DNA from 3 places in the Streptococcus sp. UBA4344 genome. Region 3 is predicted to be linked to each of the others. Evidence: predicted binding sites of a transcription regulator. Region 3 holds the regulator's gene; each other region holds the start of a gene.
The links. Region 3 encodes NrdR, which represses ribonucleotide reductase genes. Its sites were predicted from a motif close to ACACNATATATNGTGT; they were not measured.
Positions count from the first base shown of each region.

Region 1: nrdH (glutaredoxin-like protein NrdH) is a predicted target of NrdR. The motif match lies at 3,966-3,981, and genes of this name have one in related genera.
Region 2: B4D49_RS00470 (deoxynucleoside kinase) is a predicted target of NrdR. The motif match lies at 3,548-3,563, and genes of this name have one in related genera.

Region 1 is NZ_DGTE01000006.1:8,825-14,525, forward strand. Features, by position in the region: TPP riboswitch at 25-122, opposite strand; gene nrdF (class 1b ribonucleoside-diphosphate reductase subunit beta) at 222-1,184, opposite strand; gene nrdE (class 1b ribonucleoside-diphosphate reductase subunit alpha) at 1,413-3,572, opposite strand; gene nrdH (glutaredoxin-like protein NrdH) at 3,642-3,869, opposite strand; gene acnA (aconitate hydratase AcnA) at 4,153-5,701, shown strand, end outside.
Region 2 is NZ_DGTE01000002.1:8,892-14,592, reverse strand. Features, by position in the region: gene rlmD (23S rRNA (uracil(1939)-C(5))-methyltransferase RlmD) at 1-994, shown strand, start outside; gene B4D49_RS00480 (GNAT family N-acetyltransferase) at 1,131-1,709, shown strand; gene pnuC (nicotinamide riboside transporter PnuC) at 1,952-2,683, opposite strand; gene B4D49_RS00470 (deoxynucleoside kinase) at 2,690-3,328, opposite strand; gene B4D49_RS00465 (nucleoside phosphorylase) at 3,719-4,486, opposite strand; gene B4D49_RS00460 (DUF1912 family protein) at 4,742-4,996, shown strand; gene B4D49_RS00455 (helix-hairpin-helix domain-containing protein) at 4,999-5,316, shown strand; gene B4D49_RS00450 (flavin reductase family protein) at 5,562-5,701, shown strand, end outside.
Region 3 is NZ_DGTE01000046.1:40,702-46,402, forward strand. Features, by position in the region: gene htpX (zinc metalloprotease HtpX) at 1-707, shown strand, start outside; gene B4D49_RS08940 (YceD family protein) at 854-1,387, shown strand; gene B4D49_RS08945 (response regulator transcription factor) at 1,629-2,321, shown strand; gene B4D49_RS08950 (sensor histidine kinase) at 2,321-3,790, shown strand; gene nrdR (transcriptional regulator NrdR) at 3,972-4,466, shown strand; gene B4D49_RS08960 (DnaD domain protein) at 4,453-5,604, shown strand; gene dnaI (primosomal protein DnaI) at 5,615-5,701, shown strand, end outside.

The DNA of each region.
Region 1 (5,701 bases), on a different contig from region 3:
TCAATGCGATTTCAAACAAGTTTAAAAAAGTCATGTCACAATCCCTACGCTCGTCCTAACGAGATCAGGTTATCAGGATTTCGCAAATGCGATCTCAGCCAGAGGCACTCCTTTGTGAAATATATTTGCTTATAGTCTAGCATGAACGAAAGTTTCTTGTCAAGACAGTTTGCAATAATTTTTTGAAAATTCTAATTTGTTTTCGAAAATTTTTGAAAATGCTAATCAAGACCATAATTGTAATCATCATCTTGCATAGCTTCGACAGAACCAAGAAGGTAGCCGTTTCCAACCTGACTAAAGAAGTCGTGATTAGAAGTACCAGTTGAGATACCATTCATGACGATTGGATTGACATCATTAGCGGTATCAGGAAATAGCGGATCTTGGCCTAAGTTCATAAGAGCTTTATTAGCGTTGTAGCGTAAGAAAGTCAGAACTTCTTCGGTCCAGCCTACTTCGTCATAGAGTGTTTTAGTATAATTTTCTTCATTTTCATAAAGTTGGTAAAGTAAATCATACATCCAGTCACGCAATTCTTCTTGTTCTTCTTCGGATAATTCATTGAAACCAAGCTGGAATTTATATCCAATGTAAGTGCCATGAACAGATTCATCACGGATAATTAATTTGATAATTTCAGCGACATTTGCCAATTTATTGTTACCAAGATAATAAAGAGGGGTGAAAAATCCAGAATAGAAGAGAAAGGTTTCAAGGAAAGTTGAAGCAACTTTTTTTTGCAGAGCAGTACCATTTTCATAAATATCATTAATGATTTTAGCTTTTTTCTGCAAATATTCGTTGTTATTTGTCCATTCAAAAATGGCTTCAATCTCTGATTTTGTATTCAGGGTTGAAAAAATAGAAGAGTAAGATTTGGCATGGACTGACTCCATGAATTGAATATTGTTGAGAACAGCTTCTTCATGAGGTGTTCTGACATCTGCACGAATAGCTTCAACACCAGATTCTGATTGCATGGTATCAAGAAGAGTTAAGCCACCAAATACCTTACCAACCAAATCTTTTTCTTGGTCTGAGAGTTTACGCCAGTCATCTAAATCATTTGAGAGAGGAATACGCGTATCAAGCCAGAATTGTTCTGTTAATTTTTCCCAAGTTGATTTATCAATGACATCTTCAATCTCATTCCAATTAATGGCTTTATAATATGTAGTCATGTTTCTGATTTCTCCTAAGAGTAGTTATAAGAAAGCTAGCCAGAAGACTGGCGCTTCAATTGAAGTTCTTTAAGTTGTACCGGTTCATGTCGTCACATAGCAGTTATCACACAAAACCAAATGACTCGATACTAGTCATTTGATGAAGTTGGTAAGTGAACTAGGGAATCCGCCATAGCGGTTGCCGTCTTGTTATTAGGTCCTTTAGGACCAATAACAAGTGTTCAGTTAAATCACACAGCTTTCACATTGGTTTGAACCGACTTCTTCACCGTCATCAGTGAAGGTACGGATGTAATAAATAGATTTAAGGCCTTTATTAAAAGCGTAATGACGCAAGATAGACAGGTCACGAGTGGTTTGTTTACTTTGCAATTTCCATTCATAGAGTCCTTCTGGAATATCGCTGCGTAAGAACAAGGTGAGTGATAACCCTTGGTCGACGTGCTCGGTAGCTGCGGCATAAACATCAATGACTTTTCGCATATCCATATCATAAGCAGATGTGTAGTAAGGAATTGTATCTGTCGACAAACCAGCAGCAGGGTAATATATCTTACCAATTTTCTTTTCTTGACGTTCTTCAATACGTTGCGTAATTGGATGAAGTGACGCAGAAACATCATTGATATAAGAAATAGAACCATTTGGAGCAACTGCTAAACGATTTTGGTGATAGAGCCCGTCTGCTATGATAGCATCACGAAGCTCAGCCCAATCTTTACCACTAGGGATAAAATGATCTGCAAAAAGTTCTTTCACGCGATCAGATTTTGGTACAAATTCACCTGTGATGTATTTATCAAAGTAACTTCCGTCCGCGTATTTTGACTTTTCAAATCCTACAAATGTCTGCTTGCGTTCGCGGGCAATCTGATTAGATTCGACTAATGTCCAGTAATTGAGCAACATGAAATAGATGTTTGTAAATTCAATAGATTCCGGACTTCCATAGTGAATATGGTTTTGAGCTAGGTAGGTGTGAAGTCCCATAGCACCAAGTCCAAAGGTATGAGCTTGTTCATTCCCATGCTTGATTGTTGGCACAGCTTCAATTGATGACGTATCTGAAACAAAAGTTAGAGCGCGTGTCATAGCTTTAATAGAGCGACCAAAATCTGGAGAAGTCATCATATTAACGATGTTAGTTGAACCCAAATTACATGAAATATCTGTTCCCATTTTGACAAATTCTTGGGCATCATTGATAATGCTTGGTTTTTGAACCTGAAGAACTTCAGAACATAGGTTTGACATGATGATTTTACCATCGATTGGATTAGTACGGTTAGCTGTGTCAATGTTAATTACATAAGGATAACCAGATTCTTGTTGGAGTTTTGAAATTTCAGTTTCCAAATCACGCGCTTTAATCTTAGTTTTGACAATATTAGGATTTGCAACCATTTTGTCGTATTCTGCTGTGATGTCCACGTAGCTGTAAGGAACACCGTACTCACGCTCAACACTATATGGGCTGAAGAGATACATGTCTTCATTTTTGCGAGCTAGTTCGTAGAATTTATCAGGAACGGTGATTCCAAGTGACAGTGTTTTGACACGCACTTTTTCATCAGCGTTTTCTTTTTTAGTAGATAAGAAAGCCATGATATCTGGGTGGAAAACATCCAGGTAAACCGCACCGGCACCTTGGCGTTGACCAAGTTGGTTAGAATATGAAAAGCTATCTTCAAAGAGTTTCATGACTGGTACCACACCAGATGCTGCACCTTCATATCCTTTAATAGGAGCTCCAGCCTCACGCAAATTTGAAAGGCTAATACCAACACCGCCTCCGATTCTTGATAATTGCAGAGCTGAGTTGATGGAACGTCCAATAGCGTTCATGTCATCAGTAACTGAAATTAGGAAACACGATACAAATTCTCCTCGTCGACTACGGCCTGCATTCAAGAAAGAAGGAGTAGCTGGTTGGTAACGCTGGTTAATCATTTCAGTGGCTAAATCACGAGCTAATGTCTCATTGCCATTGGCAAAATAGAGTGCATTAAAAAGGACACGGTCTTCGATGCTTTCAAGGTATTGACTACCGTCGTTTGTTTTTAATGCATATTGCTGGTAAAACTTGTAGGCTGCCATGAATGATTTGAAGCGGAAATTGTGAGATCTTAATTCTTCAGATAATGATTCAATGAACTCTGGTGAATAGTTACTGATGAATTCAGCTTCAATGTAGTCATTTGTGATTAAGTAGCTGATTTTTTCTGAAATGTTCTTGAAAGTCATTGTATTGGGAATGACATTTTCAGAAAAGAAGGCTTTCAGAGCTTCTTTATCTTTATTTAAGGGGATTTGTCCATTGACTGGACGGTTAATTTCATTATTAAGGCGAAAGTATGATACATCGCCGAGATTTTTAAGACTCATAAAGTAAGATACCAAGCTCGTTTGTCGGGCAAGGTAATTCCTTTCTAATTAAAGATGGAAGTAGTGTAGTTAAACAATTTCTTTTAACTTACTTGGTTGAAAGCCAGAGAATACGATATCGCCGGCTTTGATAACTGGAGCAGCAGTGAAACCAAGGCTTTTAACGTAATCAATCATGTCTGGACGCTCATCGATATTAATTTCTTGGAAATCAGCCCCCTCTTTTTCTAAAAGCTTTTTGGTCATTTTGCATTGCATGCAATTATTTTTTGAAAAAAGTGTAATTTTGTTAGCCATTAGGCTTTCCTCCATAAATCGATATCTTTTTTTAATTCAATGTTTAATTAGAATAACCAAAATTTACCAAAAAAGCAAACAAAAAGGCTTACAAAAACACAACATATAGTACCTTGTTGCTGAAAGCGATACAAAATGTAGTGATATCAAGCGTTTTTGGAAAACGACCAACAAGGTGACAAGTTGTGTCAGAAAACCTAACATATACCTGTAAATTAATGTTGACAAAATTTTCTGAATTTTGTATAATTAAAACACCATAATTATAATCGGGGGTCCGTACATGACAGAGTTCTTATCTAAATTTTCTTTCAAAGAGAATGACTATTCTTACCTTAATCTTGAAGAAGCCGTTTCTCATTATGGAGGAAATATCAAAAGAATCCCTTACACTATTCGTATATTACTTGAAAGTTTACTCAGAAAGTATGATGGAGTAGATGTCACAAAATCTCACATTGAAAATTTAGCAACTTACAATCCTAAAAACATCCAAGGCGAGGTGCCTTTCAAACCAAGTCGTGTTATCCTACAAGATTTCACTGGTGTACCAGTTGTGGTTGACCTTGCCTCAATGCGTGATGCCATTGTCTCAAACGGTGGTGATGCAGAACTTATTAATCCTGAAATTCCTGTTGATTTGGTTATTGACCACAGTGTTCAAGTCGATTTCTTCGGTTGTGACACAGCTTTAGAAGATAACATTAACATGGAATTTAAACGTAACAATGAGCGTTATGAATTTTTGAAATGGGCAGAAAAATCATTTGATAACTATCGCGCTGTTCCACCAGCAACAGGGATTATCCACCAAGTTAATATTGAATATTTAAGCGATGTTGTTATTGAAAAAGATGGCATGCTTTATCCTGATTCAATGTTTGGTACTGATAGTCATACAACAATGATTAATGGTATTGGTGTGCTTGGTTGGGGTGTTGGAGGTATTGAAGCTGAAGCAGCTATGCTTGGTGAAGCGTCATTCTTCCCAATTCCAGAAGTCATCGGTGTCCGTTTGACAGGTAAATTGCCTAAGATTGCGACTGCAACTGACTTGGCACTTAAAGTGACACAAGTCCTTCGTCAAGAAAAAGTTGTCGGCAAATTCGTTGAGTACTTTGGTGATGGTCTTTCAAATCTTAGCCTTGCAGAGCGTGCAACTATCGCTAATATGGCTCCTGAATACGGTGCAACATGTGGTTATTTCCCAATCGATGATGAAACACTTAACTACATGCGTTTGACAAACCGTGATGAAACTCACATCGAATTGACAAAAGAATATGCTAAACGTAACAATCTTTTCTACGATCCAGAACATCAAGCTGAATACACTAAAGTCGTTGAAATTGATTTATCTACTATTTCACCAAGTATCTCTGGACCAAAACGTCCACAAGATTTGATTGATTTGACACAAGCTAAACAAACTTTCCAAGAAAGTTTGGTACGTGAAGCAGGTGTTCAAGGATTTGGTCTAACAGCTGATGAAATTAATAAAACAGCAACTGTTCATTTTGAAGATCAAGATGTTGAGATTAAGACTGGACATGTGGCAATTGCAGCTATCACGTCATGTACGAATACATCAAATCCTTACGTACTCATGTCAGCTGGATTACTTGCTAAAAATGCTGTTGAACGAGGTCTACGCGTAGCTCCGACAGTTAAAACATCACTTGCTCCTGGTTCAAAAGTGGTGACAGGTTATCTTCGAAACTCTGGTTTGCAAACTTATCTAGATACACTTGGCTTTAATATTGTTGGTTATGGTTGTACAACATGTATCGGTAACTCAGGTAGCCTTCGCCCAGAAGTAGCTGAGGCAATTA
Region 2 (5,701 bases), on a different contig from region 3:
ACTTGGGGTGGAAGTGCCTTATCATTACCGTGCTAAGTTGCAGTTCCAGACACGTTCTTTTAAAGGTAATGTGAAGGCTGGGCTTTTTGAAGAGGGGAGTCATCGTCTTGTTGATATCAAGGATTGTTTGGTGCAGGATGAATTGACACAAGCGATTATTAATCGTGTGACAGAGCTTTTAGAAAAGCATCATATTCCAATTTATGATGAACGCAAGATTGCTGGTATTCGAACTGTAATGATTCGTAAGGCAAAGTCAAGCGACCAAGTTCAAATTATTTTTATCACTAGTCGTGATGTTTTCTTGGCACCTGTGATTAAGGCTTTAACAGCAGAATTTGAAGAGATTAAAGGAATCGCTGTGAACTATAATCGTTCAAAATCAAGCGATATTTATGGCGAAAAAACAGAGGTTATCTGGGGGAATGCAGATATTTCTGAAGAGGTATTGAACTATCAATTTAGCTTGTCGCCACGTGCCTTTTATCAATTGAACCCTGAACAAACGCAGGTTTTGTATAGTCAGGCTGTTGCAGCGCTTGATGTAACTGAAAATGACCATGTCATAGATGCTTATTGTGGTGTTGGGACAATTGGTTTTGCTTTTGCTGATAAGGTAAAAAGTGTTCGTGGTATGGATATTATTCCAGAGGCAATTGCTGATGCTAAGAAAAATGCACAGCGTATGGGATTTGATAATACTCACTATGAAGCTGGGCGTGCAGAAGAGATTATTCCAAAATGGTATAAAGAAGGCTATCGTGCGGATGCTTTAATCGTCGATCCACCACGTACAGGTCTTGATGATAAGCTTTTAGATACTATTTTGAAGTATCAACCTGCTAAAATGGTTTATGTGTCATGTAATACAGCAACGTTGGCTCGTGACTTAGTAAAATTAAGTAAAGTTTATGACGTTCATTATATTCAGTCAGTGGATATGTTTCCGCATACGGCAAGGACAGAAGCAGTTGTTAAGTTAGTCAAGAAATAAGAAAATGATGAAACGTAAGGGGCTCCTTGCGTTTTTTAATAATCGTGAATTTGACAAGTGGTGTTATGTTTATTTTGACACTGGGCTACTTTATCGTTATACTAAATTATTGATTATTTTTGGAGGACTTGTGAGAATGGCCATTACGATTCGTTTGGCAAGCTTAGATGATGCAAAAGCTCTGCTTGATATTTATCGTTATTATGTTGAAGAAACAGCTATTACATTTGAGTACGATGTGCCTAGTTTAGAGGAATTTACAGCTCGTATGCGTACAATTATGGCCTTTTATCCTTATTTGGTAGCCGAAGAGGATGGCAAGATTCTTGGTTATGCTTATGCCTCTAAATTCCATCCTAGAGCTGCTTATGCTTGGTCAGCAGAAGCGACGGTTTATCTGGATAAGGCTGCGCGTGGTAAGGGTGTAGGACGTCAAATCTATGGAAAGTTAGAAGATTATCTAACTCAAATGGGTATCCTCAATCTTAATGCTTGTATTGCTTCAACTGATGTCGAAGATGCCTATCTGACAAATGGAAGCGAGAAATTCCATCGAGCACTTGGTTATCAATTGGTTGGAAAATTTCATGATTCGGGTTATAAATTCAACCGTTGGTATGACATGATTTGGATGGAAAAAATGCTTGGAGAACATGAAAAAGATGTTCAGCCTGTTAAATCAATTCATGAGATTATTAAAAAGGGAGTGAGATAGAAATCGGTAATTTCGAAGAAATTCGATTTCTCAGCAAGTCTTAATTTCTTGTTGCTGACCTAAAACAGTTCACTGAACTGTTTTACTCTCACCCCCACAAGGTTGAGTAGGGTTGTAAAAGTTGATTTATCAACGCATTAGACCCCACTCAACGACTGCGTATTACTTATTGCAATCGTATAAGCAAAAAGGCTGAGACAAAAATGTCTCAGCCTTTTTGAGTTTTCTATTTTATAGTGATGTTAAGCTAGGTTTTCTTGAGTTAGACTTTCTTGTCCTTGGCTTTTCTTCCAGATGATAATTCCTACGAAACCTTGTGCCACCATACCCAGGTAACTGAAGGCAACGATTGGGTTTCCGATAGATAGGTAAAGGATGAAACTGAGCAAATCAACAACTAGCCAAATGTAGTAGCCATCGATGTGACCTTTTACTTGGCGCTGTTGGGCAGTAAAGGAAAGTCCATTTGTGATGGCATCAAGGACAATTTTTTGTCCTCCCATCCAGTAAGAAATAAATCCTAAGCCAAATGTCCAGAAGAAAACAGCGATAAGAACGTCTTTTAGACTGAATTTTTTATCAACAACTAATTCACCATTATCATTGCGGCGTTTTTTCCAGTTATAATGACCGATAAACTCTGTTGCAAGGTAGTAGCAACTTTTGAACATTTCACCGTAAACACCTTGAATGCCAGCCACTAAAATCCCAGCAACATTTTGAATACCATTGGCTTTAAAGGTATGTTGCCACTGAATCGCTAACGTCCATGTCCCAACAAAACCAAAGATAGACATGATAATTGAGAGGACATGTAAGATGTTAAGGTCTCCTGAAAAGAGTGTCGGAATCATCCCGTATAGGGTAAATCCGAGAGAGACTAAGAAGGCAAAGATTACGAAAATCTTTTCTTTTAAGTCAAAACGATTCCAAGCGTTGTTAAATGATTCTTTAAGTGAAAGTTCTTTTTTCAAAAAATGTTAATCTCCAATTCCAATTGATTTCATTTCTTGACGGATCATTTGGTACACTTTATCCCAGTCCTCAGCTTTGGTAACATCGAGGTTGTCGGTGTTGATTTTCATTTTGGGACTGTATTGGTAATCTTCATACCATTTAGTGTAGTGCTTGTGAAGGAGTTTGTAGTAATCTGTTAGACCATTTTCGTCATCTGGTTGTTCAAAATCACGTCCACGTTTTTTGATATTTTTCATGATGTGGTCGAAACTTCCTTCGAGGTAGATAAGCAAATCAGGAGCTTTTTTAGGAAGTCCGTCAATTTCCTCCATCATGTTGTCTAGCAATTCCAAATAGATATTGTATTCTTGATCACTGATGCTTCCTTGAAGGGTATTGATATAAGTGAATAAAGCATCTTCGTAGATTGAACGGTCTAAGACATTATTGTCTGCTTCGTAAGCTTCTTTGATTGATTTGAAGCGCTTGTTCAAGAAGTAAATTTGTAAAGCAAACCCATATTTTTCTGGGTCTTCATAGTATTTATCTAAAATTGGGTTATTATCAACTGGTTCAAAGAAAGCTGTTGTGCCAAGTTCTTTGGCCAAGAGAGAAGTGTAGGTAGTTTTTCCGACTCCTATCATTCCTGCTAGAATAATCACGATGGTAATGCACCTCCAGTATGCTTTTTTATTTTGTGAATATGTGTAAAATGTTAATGTATGTGTGATAGCTTAGCTATCTGTCTTATGAAAAGGTTAGTAAATGTATGTTTGGGTGAGTATTATGGTGTGGAAATAGGTGAAACATGTCCTCCTTTCCCAATATAATATCTATGTTTGACAAATTAAGGCCTTGCCTTGTCGAGACAAAAGTTTTAGACACAATATCTTGTGCCCGGATAAAATAGTAGCACTATATTTTGTGTTTGACAAGAGCTTAAAACTGATTTTTTTGGATTAAAAAGTCAAAGATAGCTAAAAATCAAGCATTAACAGCAATAAAAAAATTTCAAAAAAAACTCAGCTAATAAGGCTGAGTTTCTTAGACTATTATTGAAATACTTGAGTTGCAAAGCTTAAGGCAAGGTTTGCAATGCGGTCTTTGGTTTCCAAATCAGCGTCGTTAGCTAGTGTTCTAGCGTCCCAAATCTCGGCATCTAAGTTGTCAGCTGAGTAAAAGAATTGAAAATGGTTAATTTTTCTAAACTCAGCAAGTGCGGCAATGGCAGAGCATTCCATATCAACAGCAATAGCGCCTTGTGCCTTTCTGGCTAACATTTTCCCATGTGTTTCGCGGTAAATACCGTCAGTTGACCAGACTTTTCCTTCGGTATAAGAGATATTTAGCTGCTCAAGGAAAGTTTTAAAATGCTTGCGATAAGTATGATTAAGGGCGATTTCATCAGCTGCAGGAGCATAGTGATAACTAGTTCCTTCGTCGCGAATAGCTGTTGTGGGGATAATGATTGATGTTTCTTTGATACTGCTATCAAGTACTCCACAAGTCCCAAAGACAAGCAAATTTTCAGCTCCCATGGCGATAATGTCTTCTAAGATAGCCACGCAGCCACTGGCTCCAACATAAGAATTGAAAAAGGCAACTTCTTGACCGTGAAAGTCTAGTGCATAAACCGGAATTTCGAGATTAGCCACAGTTGTTTTGGTAAGTTTACGGTGCGGAAATTCAGCTAAAATTCTCGCAAAAGTGCCTCTTGCAAAGCAAGTTACAGCGGTTTTTGGAAAATCTGGCAGTGCTTGTACGATATCTTTTGGATTGATAATAGCTTCTTGTTTAGCATCAAATTGCGATAAAATCATTTTAAAACTCCCTTCCAAGAATATCTTGTCAAAATATTTTTAATATTCTATCTTATATGGTAGAAAAAGACAAGATTGTATGAGTAAAAAGTTGTTAAATTTTCAGCTATTTCAATGATTTGACCTATCTTTTCAGAAAAATATCTTGAAAAAGAAGCTGTTTCATGGAAATCATGTTACAAATCCTTTACAAGGCTCTCATTTTATCAAGGTTTGTGTTATAATATGACCTAGGAAATCAGACGAGAGGTATTTATGACTTACGAACAAGAATTTTTAAAAGAATTTGAAGCTTGGGTAGATTCACAAATTACAGTTAATGAAATGGCAATGGAAGCCAGCCGTAAAATTGTGGAAGAAGATAAGGATGAACGTGCTGCTGATGCTTACATCCGTTACGAAAGTAAGTTAGATGCTTACCGTTATATCCAAGGCAAATTTGCTAATTATAAAGCCGGTAAAGGTTTCCACGAATTACCAGATAATCTTTTAGGGGAGAGAAATTATTAAAAATGGCAAAGAAAAAGAATCGTAAAAAAGAGTATTTATTGAAATTAAAACGTGCAGGTATCATCAAAACAGCTGCTGCATCAACTGCTAAAGCTGCTGCTAACGTTGTTTCAAAAGCGACTCTTACTTTGGAAGAATTTTCAGCGATTTCTGCCGTAGAAGGCATTCGACCAAAACTTGTTGAGACACTTTACAATGAAGGACTCAAATCAGTTTCTGATTTTGCTAACTTCACTGAAAAAGAAGTTTTGGCCTTTAAAGGAATTGGTCCAGCAACAGTTAACAAACTTAAAGAAAATGGCGTAGCTTTCAAAGCTTAATCCATTTGCGTTAGCTGACCAAATCTGTTAAAATAATAACATTCAGAGGTGTCTTGAAGACCATTTGTTACAGGGAGCGGTGTTATTGAGAAATCCGCACAAATGTCGAGGCTGGTTGCTGAAGGTTGTAACTGAATAACAAAGTTGCGAGTGCTAGTCACTCGAATGTGGGTGGTACCGCGGATTTATAAAAGTTCGTCCCTGTCGAAAGACAGGGGCGATTTTTTGATTGTAGGTGTTAACAGATGAAAAAAACGTTTAATACTTCAAAATTTTATTATGCTTTTCCGATTTTTATATTAGGTTATAAAGATGAAAAATTTTCCTATAACATTACGACATGCAGTTCATCGTTTAGTCTGGGTGATATGGTAGTTATTGGGAT
Region 3 (5,701 bases):
TGATGTCTATGAATAATGCGCGTGAGGTAAGTGAAGAAGAAGCACCACAACTTTATCATATCGTTGAAGACATGGCCATGGTTGCCCAAATTCCAATGCCACGTGTTTTTATTGTGGAAGATGACTCGCTTAATGCTTTTGCAACTGGATCAAGTCCAGAAAATGCAGCTGTAGCAGCAACCACTGGTTTGTTAGCTTTAATGAATCGTGAAGAACTTGAAGGTGTTATTGGACACGAAGTTAGTCATATTCGCAATTATGATATTCGTATTTCAACAATTGCAGTGGCTCTTGCTAGCGCTGTAACCATGATTGCTAGTTTTGGTAGCCGAATGATGTGGTTTGGTGGTGGCAATCGTCGACGTTCTAATGATCGAGATGAAGGAGCAATGGGAATTATTGTGCTAATATTATCATTGATTTCATTGATCTTGGCTCCTCTGGCAGCGACTCTAGTTCAACTTGCTATTTCACGTCAACGTGAATTTCTTGCTGACGCTAGCTCTGTTGAATTGACTCGTAACCCAGAAGGCATGATTAAGGCACTTCAAAAGCTTGAAAATTCTTCACCAATGCATCATCCAGTAGACCAAGCAAGTGCTGCATTGTATATTAATGACCCACTTAAAAAAGGTGAACGCCTAAGTTCTCTATTCAATACACACCCTTCTATTGCAGATCGTATTGATCGTCTCCGTCATATGTAAAATAGTGAAAGCTCGCATTTATTGTGAGCTTTTTATAAAATAATAAATAATTTTTTTACGATAGTGGATTTGACATCAATAACATAAAGACAAGAGCTAAAAAAGCTGATATAATGGTATGGAAATTTAAAAGGGGTAGAATGTTGATGATAGCTATTTCAGAAATAAAGAAAAATACTGAGGGGATTGCTTTTAATGAATCTTTGAATATTAAAGAAAAATTAATGCAACGCTCAAGTGAAGTTTTAGATGTAAAAGAAGTTTCAGTAAACGGAATTGTTTCATATGATGATGGATTGTATCTTTTGAACTATCGATTGGATTATACTATTACATTGCCATCTAGTCGCTCTATGCAACCTGTGGATGTTCACCAGGTTGAAGAAGTATCAGAGGTTTTTGTTGAGTCTGCTGATCTTCACGCTAAAGAAGATTTAGTTAAAGAAAATCTTGCTTTAGTACTAGAAGATGATTTTATTGATTTGGAAGAAAGTGCAATCGATAATATTCTTTTGACAATTCCAATGCAAGTTTTGAGTGACGACGAACGTCAATCAGATGATATGCCTTCAGGTCAAAATTGGTCAGTCATGACAGAAGATCAATATGAGGCATTACAAAATGAAAAGAAAAAGGAAAATAACCCATTTTCTGCCTTAAATGGCTTGTTTGAAGATTAATATAATTTTCATTAAAAAGATAAAATTTTCTTGAATTATCGTTTACACTTTGATATACTTTTAGAGCAATATAGTATACTTGGCTGAGTAGGTCATTTTTGAGAATTGTATTAAAAAGGGATAGAGTGATGGATGATTTTTTTCTCATAAATTGAACGAAAATTAAAACGGTAACGATAGCTGTGTACTAGGCAAATTATTAGATTTTATAATCTTTACATTAAATAAAAGGTTGGTGACAATGAGTAAAAAGATTTTAATTATTGAGGATGAAAAAAATCTTGCGCGCTTTGTGTCTTTAGAATTACAACATGAGGGGTATTCAGTAGTTGTTGAGACAAATGGACGTTTGGGGCTCCAAACAGCTTTAGATGATGATTTCGATTTGATTCTATTGGACTTGATGTTGCCTGATATGGACGGATTCGAAATCACACGTCGACTTCGTTTAGAAAAAGACACTTCAATCATCATGATGACAGCTCGTGATTCTATTATGGATATTGTTGCTGGTCTTGACCGTGGAGCAGATGATTACATTGTAAAACCATTTGCAATTGAAGAATTATTGGCTCGTGTTCGTGCTGTATTCCGTCGTCAAGATGCTAATTCTAAACAAGACAAAGAAGGTCAAGCAAAAGAAGGTCTATTAGGACTTCGTTTAAATCCACAAAATCGTTCTGCAGTACGTGGTGATGATGAAATTTCATTAACAAAACGTGAATATGATTTGTTAAGCGTACTTCTTTCAAATGTTAATCGCGTGATGACACGTGAAGAACTTTTGGCAAGTGTTTGGCGTTATGATACTGACATTGAAACAAATGTCGTGGATGTTTACATCCGTTACCTTCGTGGTAAGGTAGATATTCCTGGTAAAGAATCATATATCCAAACTGTTCGTGGAATGGGTTATATTATTCGAGAAAAATAATGATAAAGTGCTTTAAAAAGTCATTATCTAAAAAAATTTCCTTAACGTCTCTTCAGTGGGTCTTGCTCATTTTATCGGTCTTTAATTTGCTTGTTTATATCGGGGTGACTCGAGTTTTTCTTGCACAAGACCGCTACAACACTGAACAAGCTATTGAAGTTGTTAGGGAGTTTTTGTCTAAAGAAACCTCTTTAACAGAGGGTAATTTATTAGACTTGTTGGAACAATTCAATGTAACCGGTTCACTTGTTGAAGATGGCAATAAAACCTATGTTTTTGACAAGCAAGGTGGTATTGATGATTTGATTTTTGATAATCAAGATGTTTCTATTTATGATAAAAATAAACAATTAGTTTTGACAACCAATAAAGTGTTATCAACAATAAAAATCGGAAAAGTTGGTGAAACGACTACACATCGTTCACCAGCTTTTAGTGGTTTTTATCAAAGTGAAAAGGTTTATTCTAAAGATAGTCGCGAGGTTATTGGCTACGTAACAGTTTACCAAGGCTTTGCTTCTTACTATATGGCACGTCACGCTTTAGTCGCGATTTTACTGGTTTCTGAACTGATTGAAGCTTGTTTGATTTTTAAACTATTAATGGTAGTTTCTCACCGTTCGTTAAAACCGTTGAGAGATTTTCAAGCGTTTTTAGAAGAGCTTTCTGAAAATCCAAGTGATTTAGCCTTGAGATCTGATATTAAATCTGGTGATGATATTGAGAAATTATCAGCAACTTTTGACAATATGTTGGAGCAAATTGAAGGATATGCGAAGCGGCAAACACGTTTTGTTAGTGATGTTAGTCACGAATTGAGAACGCCGATTGCTGTTATTAAAGGACACCTAGGGTTGCTACAACGTTGGGGGAAAGATGATCCTGAAATATTGTGTGAAAGTCTTGATGCTGCATACCATGAAGCTGATCGAATGTCTATTATGGTAAATGATATGTTGGATATGGTTCGTGTGCAAGGAAGTTTTGACCTTCACAAGGGAGAAATTACTGATTTAAGACAGGCAATCGAAGTTGTTTTAGGTAATTTCCGTATTCTGTATCCAGATTTTCGTTTCTCATTGACATCGACAATTGATGATTGTATTTATGCTGAAATTTACAAGCATCATTTTGAACAGGCTATTTTGATTTTAATTGATAATGGCGTTAAATATTCTTCAGGTAGTAAAAATATCCATGTGACTTTGGATGTTTTAGGTGATGATGCGATTGTTAAAGTTCGAGATGAGGGTGAAGGTATTTCACAAGATGATTTAAATCATATTTTTGAACGTTTTTATCGCACGGATAAGTCACGAAATCGTGTTTCGACACAAGGTGGGCTTGGGATTGGTTTAGCCATTCTTAAGCAAATTGTAGATGCTTATAACCTTAAAGTTAGTGTCAGCAGCGTTGTTGACGAGGGGACTGAGTTTACTTTAGTTATCCCGAGAGTTATGGCAGAATAACATTAAAAGACAGACTGAGCTCTCTTCTCGGTCTGTTCGTTTTTCTAATAAAGTATGACATGATATTTTCTTAGAAAAGGGAAAGCGACAACTGAGCCAGGTAGGACTGGTATTACTTTCATAATGATTGAATTTATGTTAAAATTAAGTATTAGAATAATTGGTAGAATGGGGTGTTTGTATGCGTTGTCCAAAATGTAATTATAATAAATCGAGCGTCATTGATAGCCGTCAAGCTGAGGATGGTAATGCTATTAGACGACGCCGTGAATGTGAAAATTGTCATGCGCGTTTTACAACCTTTGAACGCGTCGAAGAACTACCCTTGTTAGTCATTAAAAAAGATGGAACGCGTGAACAATTTTCTCGAGAAAAAATCTTAAATGGCATTTTCCAAAGTGCACAAAAACGTCCAGTATCCAGTGATGATATTGAACAAGTCGTGTCACGTATTGAACAAAGAATTCGTAGTGAATACGAAAGTGAAGTTCCAAGTACTGTGATTGGTAACCTTGTGATGGATGAGTTAGCTGAACTTGATGAAATTACTTATGTTCGCTTTGCCTCAGTTTACAAATCATTTAAAGATGTTGATGAGATTGAGGAACTTCTTCAGCAAATTACGAATCGCGTGCGTAGTAAGAAGAAAAGAAGTAAGCTAGATGAGACCGATTGATGAATTTTCTTATGTCAAAAATAACAAGGTTTTGTTGGATTCAGATAGTTTAACTCAGCTCTATCATCCAGTCATTGGAAATCATGCGGTTTTGTTGTATGATTATCTTTTGGCTTTCTTTGATGATGGTGTAAAACGTCACAAGTTTAGTGAAATTCTCAACCATTTACAACTTAGCATGCAGGAAGTTGAGGAAGCTTTGGCGATTTTAACAGCGGTGGATTTATTGGTTTTATACCAAACACGTGACGCCTATGTCTTGAAGTTACAGCCTGCTTTGAATCGCGAAACTTTTTTGGCTAATCCCATTTATCGCCGTTTATTGGAACAAAGAATTGGCGAAGTAGCTGTAGCAGAATTGGATGTGACATTACCTGATAATGCGCGTGATGTTTCAAAAAAATTCTCTGATATTTTTTCAGTGGATGAAAATCCTTCTGTTCCAAAGACAGTATCAAAGAATCATTTCGATTTAGATAGTTTTGAACGCTTGATGTTACGCGATGGCTTACAATTTAAGGACGAAAAGGCTGATGTTGTCTTAATTTACAGCCTAGCTGATAAATACACAATGAATTGGTTTGATACCTATCGTTTAGCAAAGAATACAGCTATTAATGGGAAAATTTCCCCACAACGAATGACTGTACAACTTGAGCAAAAAAAATCTGGTAGTGCGCAAAGTAAAGACCAATTTGATGCTAAAGAACAAGTGATTATCCGAGAAGCTAAGCAAGCGAGTGCTAAAGAATTTCTCGAAAAAATCAAGGCACCTCGTCGTGCGGTGGTTACCGAGAGTGAGCGTAAAGTGTTAGAAGAGTTAGCTAATATGAATTTCCTAGATGAAGTGATTAACGTTATGGTTCTTTACACTTTAAACAAAACACAGTCGGCAAATATCAATAAACCTTATATTATGAAGGTAGCAAATGATTTTGCTTTCCAAAAAATTGCTACAGCTGAAGCGGCAGTTCTTAAAATGCGTAGTTTTGCACAACGAAACAAAGAACGCAAGGCGAAAGCGAAAGTTACTAAAAGCAATGTCCCTGAGTGGACAGCTAAAGAATACAAGCATGTTGCGACAGCTGAAGAAAAAGCGAAACTTGAAGAGCTTAGACGTAGCATGTTAGAAGATTAAGGAGTGAGTGATGGAAAAAATCGGACAAACCTTGGCTAAACAGCTTCGCCAAAGTCGAATTGATCTTAATGAATTGACTCAAGCTATTTTAGCGGAT